Linked DNA regions of Methylosinus sp. H3A. The protein of the gene in region 2 binds, or shares a complex with, the protein of the main gene of each other region. Links are inferred from orthologs where the notes say so. Each region holds a gene or a part of one and is shown on either strand. Other genes may lie near its edges.

Region 1 (3,292 bases), 590 kb from region 2 along the record:
AGGATCTGCTGAACGTCATCTTCCTGCTGATGCTGATCGCGATAGCGCATATCTTCAAGACGGCCGCCGAGATCGCCGGCGAAAACGCGCAATTCGTGTGAGCGGGCATGGCGATCATCGTCAATCTCGACGTGATGCTCGCGCGGCGCAAGATGCGCTCGCGCGACCTCGCACAACGCATCGGCATCGCCGAGCAGAATGTCAGCCTGCTGAAATCCGGCAAGGTGAAGGGCATTCGCTTCGATACGCTGGAGAAGATCTGCGAGGTTCTCGACTGCCAGCCGGGCGACATTCTCGAATATCGCCCGGACAAAGACACGAAGGATAGTCGATAAAACGGCGCCGCCTCGCGGTGATCCGCACAGCAGAAATTCGACGCGCGCCTTCCCGAAGCGAAAAGGGAAAGCCCCCTCTCCCGCGGAAGGTGGGGGAGGGGTCGGCGAGGGGGGACGCCCTCACGATTTCATCGACGGCCGCGGCAGATGGCGAATGTCACGCTCATGCGCCGCGCATGACCCTCACTTCAAGAACACATAAATATCCACTTGCAGCCCATCGTCGTCGCTGGTCTTCAGATCGGTGAGATATTCCTCGACGAACAGATTCTTCGTGTCGAGACCCTTCTCGTCGAGGAAGGCGGTGATCGCCTCATAGGTCGAGTCGATCTCCTCATAGGGGCCACGGTGCTGGAATTTCAGCGCCTTGCCGGCGGGCGAGGCGCCGATTTCGACGCCGTGGTCGAGCTTGGCCTTGCCCTCTGGCGCCTTGGCGAGCGGCAGCATCGCCTCGAAGTGAAACCCATTGTCATCCGTCTCGGTGAAGGCGACGAGCGGACGCCCATCCACGGTGAGGCCGGCCTTGGAGGCGGCGATCCGCACATTGGCGATGGCGTCGGAGAGCGTCTTGAGCCCATCCGCCCAAGTGCCCTGGCCACGCAATTTGGCGACCGGGCGCGCAATGATCTCGCTCGCCTGGCCGGCGATGGCCTCGGCCTGCGCCTCCGCTTGCGCGTCGGCCGGCGGCTCGTTGAGATCGAGCGTCGGCTTGGGAGCGACCGGGCTGTCCGGAGAGGCCGGCGCGGCGGGCGCCGGCTTCGGCGCTTCCGCCGCAGCCTGCGCGTGCGGCGGCGGGGCGGCGGGATCGGATGAAGGCGGGGCCGATGTCGCGCCGAAAAAGGCGCCCGCCGCGACGGCGAGGACGGCCAGAGCGGCCACAAAGGGCCAGGCTCGCTTCAATTTCTGCGTGAAGCCCTCACCGTTCGAATTGCTCATGGTCTCGTCCTTCAGAAAGCGCGCGCGCCGGCCATAGCGTCGCGATTCGATTCTCTATATACGCCTGTAACAGGAAATGAACGGCATGATGACCAGCCCGCTCGCCGGCCGCCCGATCTATCGCATGAACGGGATCGGCAATGAAATTCTCGTGCTCGACTTGCGCGGCGCCGACCTCACGGTCGCGCCCGCGGAGGCGCGCGCCATAGCGAGGGCGCCGGGCCTGCGCTTCGACCAGCTCATGGTCCTGCATGAGCCGCGCCAGACCGGCGCCGACGCCTTCATGCGTATCTACAACACCGACGGCTCGCTCTCTTCCGCCTGCGGCAATGGCACGCGCTGCGTCGCCTATATACTCGGCCGCGCGGGCGAGGGCGACGCGCTGACGCTGGAGACCGACGCCGGCCCCGTGCGGACATGGCGCAAGGGCGAGACGCGCTTTACCGTCGATATGGGCCGCCCGCGGCTCGGCTGGCGGGAGATCCCGCTCGCCGCCGCGGCGCCCGACACCTCAAATGTGCCGCTTGCGCCTGCCGTCCAGGGGGCGCCCACTGTCTTTTCGGCCGCCAATATGGGCAATCCCCATGCGGTCTTCTTCGTCGATGACCCGTCGGCCGTCGATCTCGCGACGCTCGGGCCGCAGCTCGAGCATCACCCGCTCTTCCCCGAGCGCGCCAATATCTCCTTCGCCAAAGTCGTGGCGGCGGATGATATCCTGCTGCGCGTCTGGGAACGCGGCACGGGCGAGACGCGCGCCTGCGGCTCGGCCGCCTGCGCCGTGCTGGTGGCGGCGGCGCGCGCCGGCCTCTCCGCGCGGGAGGCGCGCGTGCGTCTGCCGGGCGGCGATCTCGTCATCGCCTGGGGGCCGGACGATCATGTGCTGATGACCGGCGACGTCGAGCTCGAATTCGAAACAAGGCTCGAGGCGCGCGTCTTCGACGAGCAAGGCGCGTGAGCGCGGCGGTCGACATCGTCACTTTCGGCTGCCGTCTCAATTACGTCGATTCGGAGCGGCTGCTGCGCGAGGCGCGCGCCGGCGCGCAACACGAGCGCGTCATCGTCAACACTTGCGCCGTGACGGCGGAGGCGACGCGCCAGGCGCGGCAGACGATCCGGCGCCTCGCCCGCGAGCGCCCCGCGGCCGAGATCGTCGTCGCCGGCTGCGCGGCGCGCATAGATCCCCAGAGCTTCGCCGCCATGGACGGCGTCGCCCGCGTTCTCGCCGAGCCTCACGAGGCGCGCGCCGAGAGCGCCGCCGAGGGGCAGACGCGGGCTTTTCTCGCCGTGCAGAACGGCTGCGACCATCGCTGCACTTTCTGCGTCATCCCCTTCGGCCGCGGACCGTCGCGCTCCATCGCGGCGGCGGAGATTCTCGCCGAGGCGCGGCGGCTCGTCGAAAGCGGCAAGCGCGAGATCGTGTTGACCGGCGTCGATCTGACGAGCTACGCTGCGCAGGGCGCCTCGCTCGGCGGACTCGTGCGCGCCGCGCTACGCGAGCTGCCGGAGCTCGAGCGCCTGCGGCTCTCCTCCATCGACTGCATAGAAGCCGACGCCGAGCTGTTGGACTGCATGGGCGCGGAGCCGCGCCTCATGCCGCATCTGCATCTCTCGCTGCAATCGGGCGACGATCTGATCCTGAAGCGCATGAAGCGCCGCCATTCGCGCGAGGACGCGATTCGCTTTTGCGCGGAGCTGCGCGCGGCGCGGCCGGGAATCGTCTTCGGCGCCGATTTCATCGTCGGCTTTCCCACCGAGACCGAGGAGATGTTCGCCCGCACGCTCGATCTCGTCGAAGAATGCGGGCTGACGCATCTGCATGTCTTCCCCTATTCGCAGCGTCCCGGAACGCCGGCGGCGCTGATGCCGCAGGTGAATGGCGCATTGGTGAAAGAACGCGCCGCCCGCCTGCGCGCGGCCGGAGAGGCGGCGCTCACGCGCCATCTGGGCGTGCAGATCGGCAAGACTTTGCGCGTGCTGACCGAAAAAGGCGGCATGGCCCGCGCCGAAGATTTCACGCCGCT
Region 2 (4,099 bases):
CCTCGGATGGAATTTCCGGACTCTCGGCCGCGCAGATCGCCAGCCTGACGACGACGCAATTTTCGGGGCTCCAATCCACGCAATTCGCGGCGCTGACGACGACGCAGATGCAAGCCGCGACCACGACGGAGATCGCGTCGCTGACCGACGCTCAGCTCGGCGGCCTGCTGCGCCCGCAATTGCGCGCATTGACGACGACGCAGGTCGGAGCGCTCACCACGCAGCAGATATCCGCGCTGGCGACGACGCAGATCGTCAATCTCACCACCACCGAGCTCGGCGCGCTCTCCTCGACGCAATTCAACGCGCTGACCTCCACGCAAATCGGCGCGCTCACCACGCAGCAGCTCGCCAATCTCGACGGCTCCGTCATCTCCGCCTTCAACGCGCGCCAGCTCACCGGCCTGACGACGACGCAGGTCGGCGCGTTCACCGCGACGGCCATCGCCGCATTGACGACGATGGAGCTGCTGGCGCTGAACGGCAATCAGATCGCCGCATTCACCACGCAGCAGATCGCCGGCATGACCACCGAGCAGCAGGCCGCGCTGGCGCAGGCGGTCTCGTGAAGCGCCTCGACGGCGCGGCGGCGACATTTCACAATGATCGAGACGCGCCGCGATTCGCGCGTTCGCAAAAGGGAGCCGCTCGCGGGCCATGACCGACGAATTGAACGAGCCGCTGGGCTCGAGCGAGCCGCTGGAGCCGCGCCGAACGCCGCGCCCGAATGGGCGGACCGTCACGATTGTCGCCACAGCGCTGCTCGGCGGCGCTTGTCTCGCCGCTTTTCTGCTGGCGACGCGCGATCCTCATGCAGGACAGCCGATCGCCATCGCGCGCATAGAGATGGTCGAGCCGCCGCCGGCTCCGGCGAGCGCCCCCGCGGAACACGCCTCCGTCGCCGAGCCCGACAGGCGCGCCGATGAGATCGCCGACATAGAGCGCCGCTCGGGCGTGAAGGTCACGCGCATCGGCGGCGGCGAGCCGCCGGGCGCGCTCATCATAAGGCTCGACGAGCAGCATACGGCGCTCGCGCCCGCGCCGGACAAGCGGCTCGTCGAGAAAGGACGACTGCCGAAGATCGGCGCCGATGGCGCGAAGCCGATGGAAGTCTATGCGCGCCCCGCGACGATCAGCTCGCGGCTGCCGGTCGGCGCGCCACGCATCGCGCTCATCGTCGGCGGCGTCGGGCTCAATGCGCAGCTCACGGCAAGCGCGATCGACGAATTGCCCGGCGCGGTGACGCTCGCGCTCGCGCCCTACGGCGCCGATCCCGAGAGCGTCGCGACGCGGGCGCGCGAGCGCGGCCATGAGATATTGCTGCAGGCGCCGATGGAGCCTTATGACTATCCGCGCGAAAATCCCGGGCCGCATACGCTGCTCACGACGCGCGGCGCCGGGCTCGAGGATCTGCACTGGCTCATGAGCCGCTTTTCCGGCTATATCGGAATTGTGAATTTCCTCGGCGCGCAATTCACCGCCGACGAGACGGCGCTCACGCCCACGCTCACCGACATAGCCGGGCGCGGTCTGCTCTATCTCGACGACGGCACCTCGCCGCGTTCGCTCGTGTCGTCTCTCGCGCCGCGTCTCGCTCTCTCTGCCGCGCGCGCGGATGTGGCGATCGAGGTGGGGGCCTCGGGCGAGGCGGTGGAGAAGGCGTTGACGCAGATCGAGGCGCTCGCCCGCCGCAACGGCCAGGCGATCATCGTCGCCGGCGCTCTGCCACAGGCGATGACTCGCCTCGCGCGTTTCGCCCGCGAGCTGGAGCGCAAGGGAATAGCGCTCGTCCCGCTGAGCGCGCTCGTATCGCGGGTCGAGGACAAAGAAGCGCGAGCCGGAAAGTGGAAATGACCGAACTGACCTACAGACCCTGCGTCGGCGTCATGCTGCTCGACGCTCGAGGCCTCGTCTTAGTCGGCCGTCGCGTCGGCAAGGACGATCCGCCGATTCTCCAGCAATTCGTGTGGCAAATGCCGCAGGGCGGCATAGACGAAGGCGAGGAGCCGCTCGCCGCGGCGCTGCGCGAATTGCGCGAGGAGACCAATGTGACGAGCGTCTCGGTCCTCGCCGAGAGCGCGGATTGGTATAGCTACGATCTGCCGCCGGAAGCGACGAAGCGCCGCAAATATCGCGGCCAGACGCAAAAATGGTTCGCGCTGCGCTTCACCGGCGACGAGGCCGAGATCGATGTCGAGCGCCCAGACGGCGGCCGCCACGCGCCGGAGTTCGACGCCTGGCGCTGGGAGAAGGCGGCGCTGCTGCCCGAGCTGATCGTGCCGTTCAAGCGCGACGTCTATGAAAGCGTCGTGCGCGATTTCGCTCATCTCTCCGGAAGCTGAGGCGGCGTCTCGATCGTCGCCCCGAAAATCGGCTCGAAGGCGCGGCGCAGCGCGGCGTCGACGGCCGCCATATCCGAGCCCGCGCCGAGATCGGCGAGGCTGGTGACGCCGAGATGCGACTGGCGCACGCCGCAGGGCGCTATGCCGGAAAAATGCGAAAGATCGGGCGCGACATTGAGCGCGAGGCCGTGGAAAGTCGTCCAGCGCCGCACGCGCACGCCGATCGCCGCGATCTTGTCCTCGGCCGGCTCGCCGCAGAGTCCCGCGCGCTTGTCCGGCCGGCGCGTCCACACGCCGACGCGATCCTCGCGCCGCTCGCCGGCGACGCCGAGCGCGGCGAGCGTCGCGATGAGCCAGGCCTCGAGCGCCGACACATAGGCGCGTAGATCGCGCTTGCGGCGTGTGAGGTCCAGCATCACATAGGCGACGCGCTGTCCGGGACCGTGATAGGTGAATTGCCCCCCGCGCCCGGTGCGATGCACGGGAAAGCGCGCGTCGAGCAGATCGGCCTCCTTCGCGGAAGTTCCGGCCGTGTAGATCGGCGGATGCTCGAGCAGCCAGACGCGCTCGGCCGCCGTCCCGTCGGCGATGCGCTCGACCAGCGCCTCCATCTGCGCGACGGCCTCTTCATAGGGAACGAGGCCCGAGGCCGCGACCCATTCGACCGGCGGCGAGCCGGGAGGTGGAAGCAGAGAACGGGCGCAGTCGTCGCGTAAAAGCGGAGCGGTCATGACGTCGAATCTATCGCGAGACGCGGCGCCGCTCCAGCGCCGCGCGCGTCATGCCCCCGATCGACTCTATTTTTTCGAGGAATTGGGCCGGCGCGGCAGCGGAAATTCCGCGCTTTCATATAGGCCGCGAATGGCGGCGCCCGTATAGGTCGCCTCGGCCACCTCGAGCGAGCAGCTCGCCAACAGGCCGGGAGGCATGTCCTCCACCGCGTAGCGAATCGCCTCCGCGGCTTGGGCGAAACGCCGGAATTCGATGGAGTTCTGGTAGGATCTCGGCCGCTTGGCGAGCGTTTTGGATGAGAACAGGCCCGCTTCCATCCCGTAATCGAACTCGCTCATCGCTCTTCTCCCTGTCGTCCACGCTGTTCGGCGCGAAAATCGATCACGGCGGCGCCCCGCGGCGCAGGTGGACGAGACGATGCGAGCGACGCGCAACTATTCGTAGCGAGAAATTACCAGGCGAATTCCATTCCCGCTTCCGTCACGACACGTTCGAGACCGTCCCGGTCACCTTTGATGACATATTGGAATCCCGCCCCGCTGTCGGGCAGCAGGCGGGTGATCCGGAATGTTTCCTTTTCCGATCTCGCGCCGATGCGGTGATAGATTTGCGCGCCGAGACGAAACTTGTGCGTCGGCGTTTCTCTGCGAAGCCGCTGATGGCGGGAGAGCTCATTCGAATGCGCGCTCACTGTCGGCCCTTTCGGATGGAGTGCGACGCGCCGAAAGAACGACGCGCCTCCACCGGGGACAGGGCCCCGCGCTCGCCGCCGGTACATCCGCGGTCGGCGAGCGGGGCCCGATCGGCTGAAGGATCAGGCGGCGATCGTCAGCTGATCCGCCGAAGATTTGCCGCTGCGCTTGTCGACGACGATCTGATAGGAGAGCTTCTGGCCCTCGGCCAGGCCGGCCAAACCTGCGCGCTCGACAGCGCTGATATGAACAAAGACATCGGCTCCGCCGGCCTCCGGCTGAATGAAGCCGAAACCCTTTTGAGCATTGAACCATTTTACGATGCCGGTCTGC

The links. Proteins that work in one complex are often made in the same cells at the same time.
Region 1: the proteins of IY145_RS07610 (region 2) and dapF are in contact, whole or in part, in a solved structure (PDB 5YGU), measured with the Escherichia coli proteins. The link is inferred for Methylosinus sp. H3A from one-to-one orthologs.

Annotation. Positions count from the first base shown.
Region 1 is NZ_JADNQW010000005.1:1,544,590-1,547,881, reverse strand. What follows is about bases 557-3,292. They hold dapF (diaminopimelate epimerase), read left to right. Parts: upstream 557-1,359; coding sequence 1,360-2,226; downstream 2,227-3,292. Other genes in these bases: IY145_RS10220 (MiaB/RimO family radical SAM methylthiotransferase), read left to right, coding at 2,223-3,292; IY145_RS10230 (GyrI-like domain-containing protein), read right to left, coding at 557-1,271. In the rest of the region: IY145_RS10240 (DUF2975 domain-containing protein), read left to right, coding at 1-101; IY145_RS10235 (helix-turn-helix transcriptional regulator), read left to right, coding at 108-335; more of IY145_RS10230, read right to left, coding at 519-556. UniProt on the Escherichia coli protein: Involved in the succinylase branch of the L-lysine biosynthesis and in the biosynthesis of the pentapeptide incorporated in the peptidoglycan moiety. Catalyzes the stereoinversion of LL-2,6-diaminopimelate (L,L-DAP) to meso-diaminopimelate (meso-DAP).
Region 2 is NZ_JADNQW010000005.1:954,794-958,892, forward strand. The notes cover bases 610-3,596. They hold IY145_RS07610 (RNA pyrophosphohydrolase), read left to right. Parts: upstream 610-1,850; coding sequence 1,851-2,342; downstream 2,343-3,596. Other genes in these bases: IY145_RS07605 (divergent polysaccharide deacetylase family protein), read left to right, coding at 658-1,854; lipB (lipoyl(octanoyl) transferase LipB), read right to left, coding at 2,324-3,073; IY145_RS07620 (hypothetical protein), read right to left, coding at 3,140-3,412; IY145_RS07625 (hypothetical protein), read right to left, coding at 3,526-3,596. Outside these bases: IY145_RS07600 (hypothetical protein), read left to right, coding at 1-569; more of IY145_RS07625, read right to left, coding at 3,597-3,765; IY145_RS07630 (cold-shock protein), read right to left, coding at 3,889-4,099. UniProt on the Escherichia coli protein: Master regulator of 5'-end-dependent mRNA decay.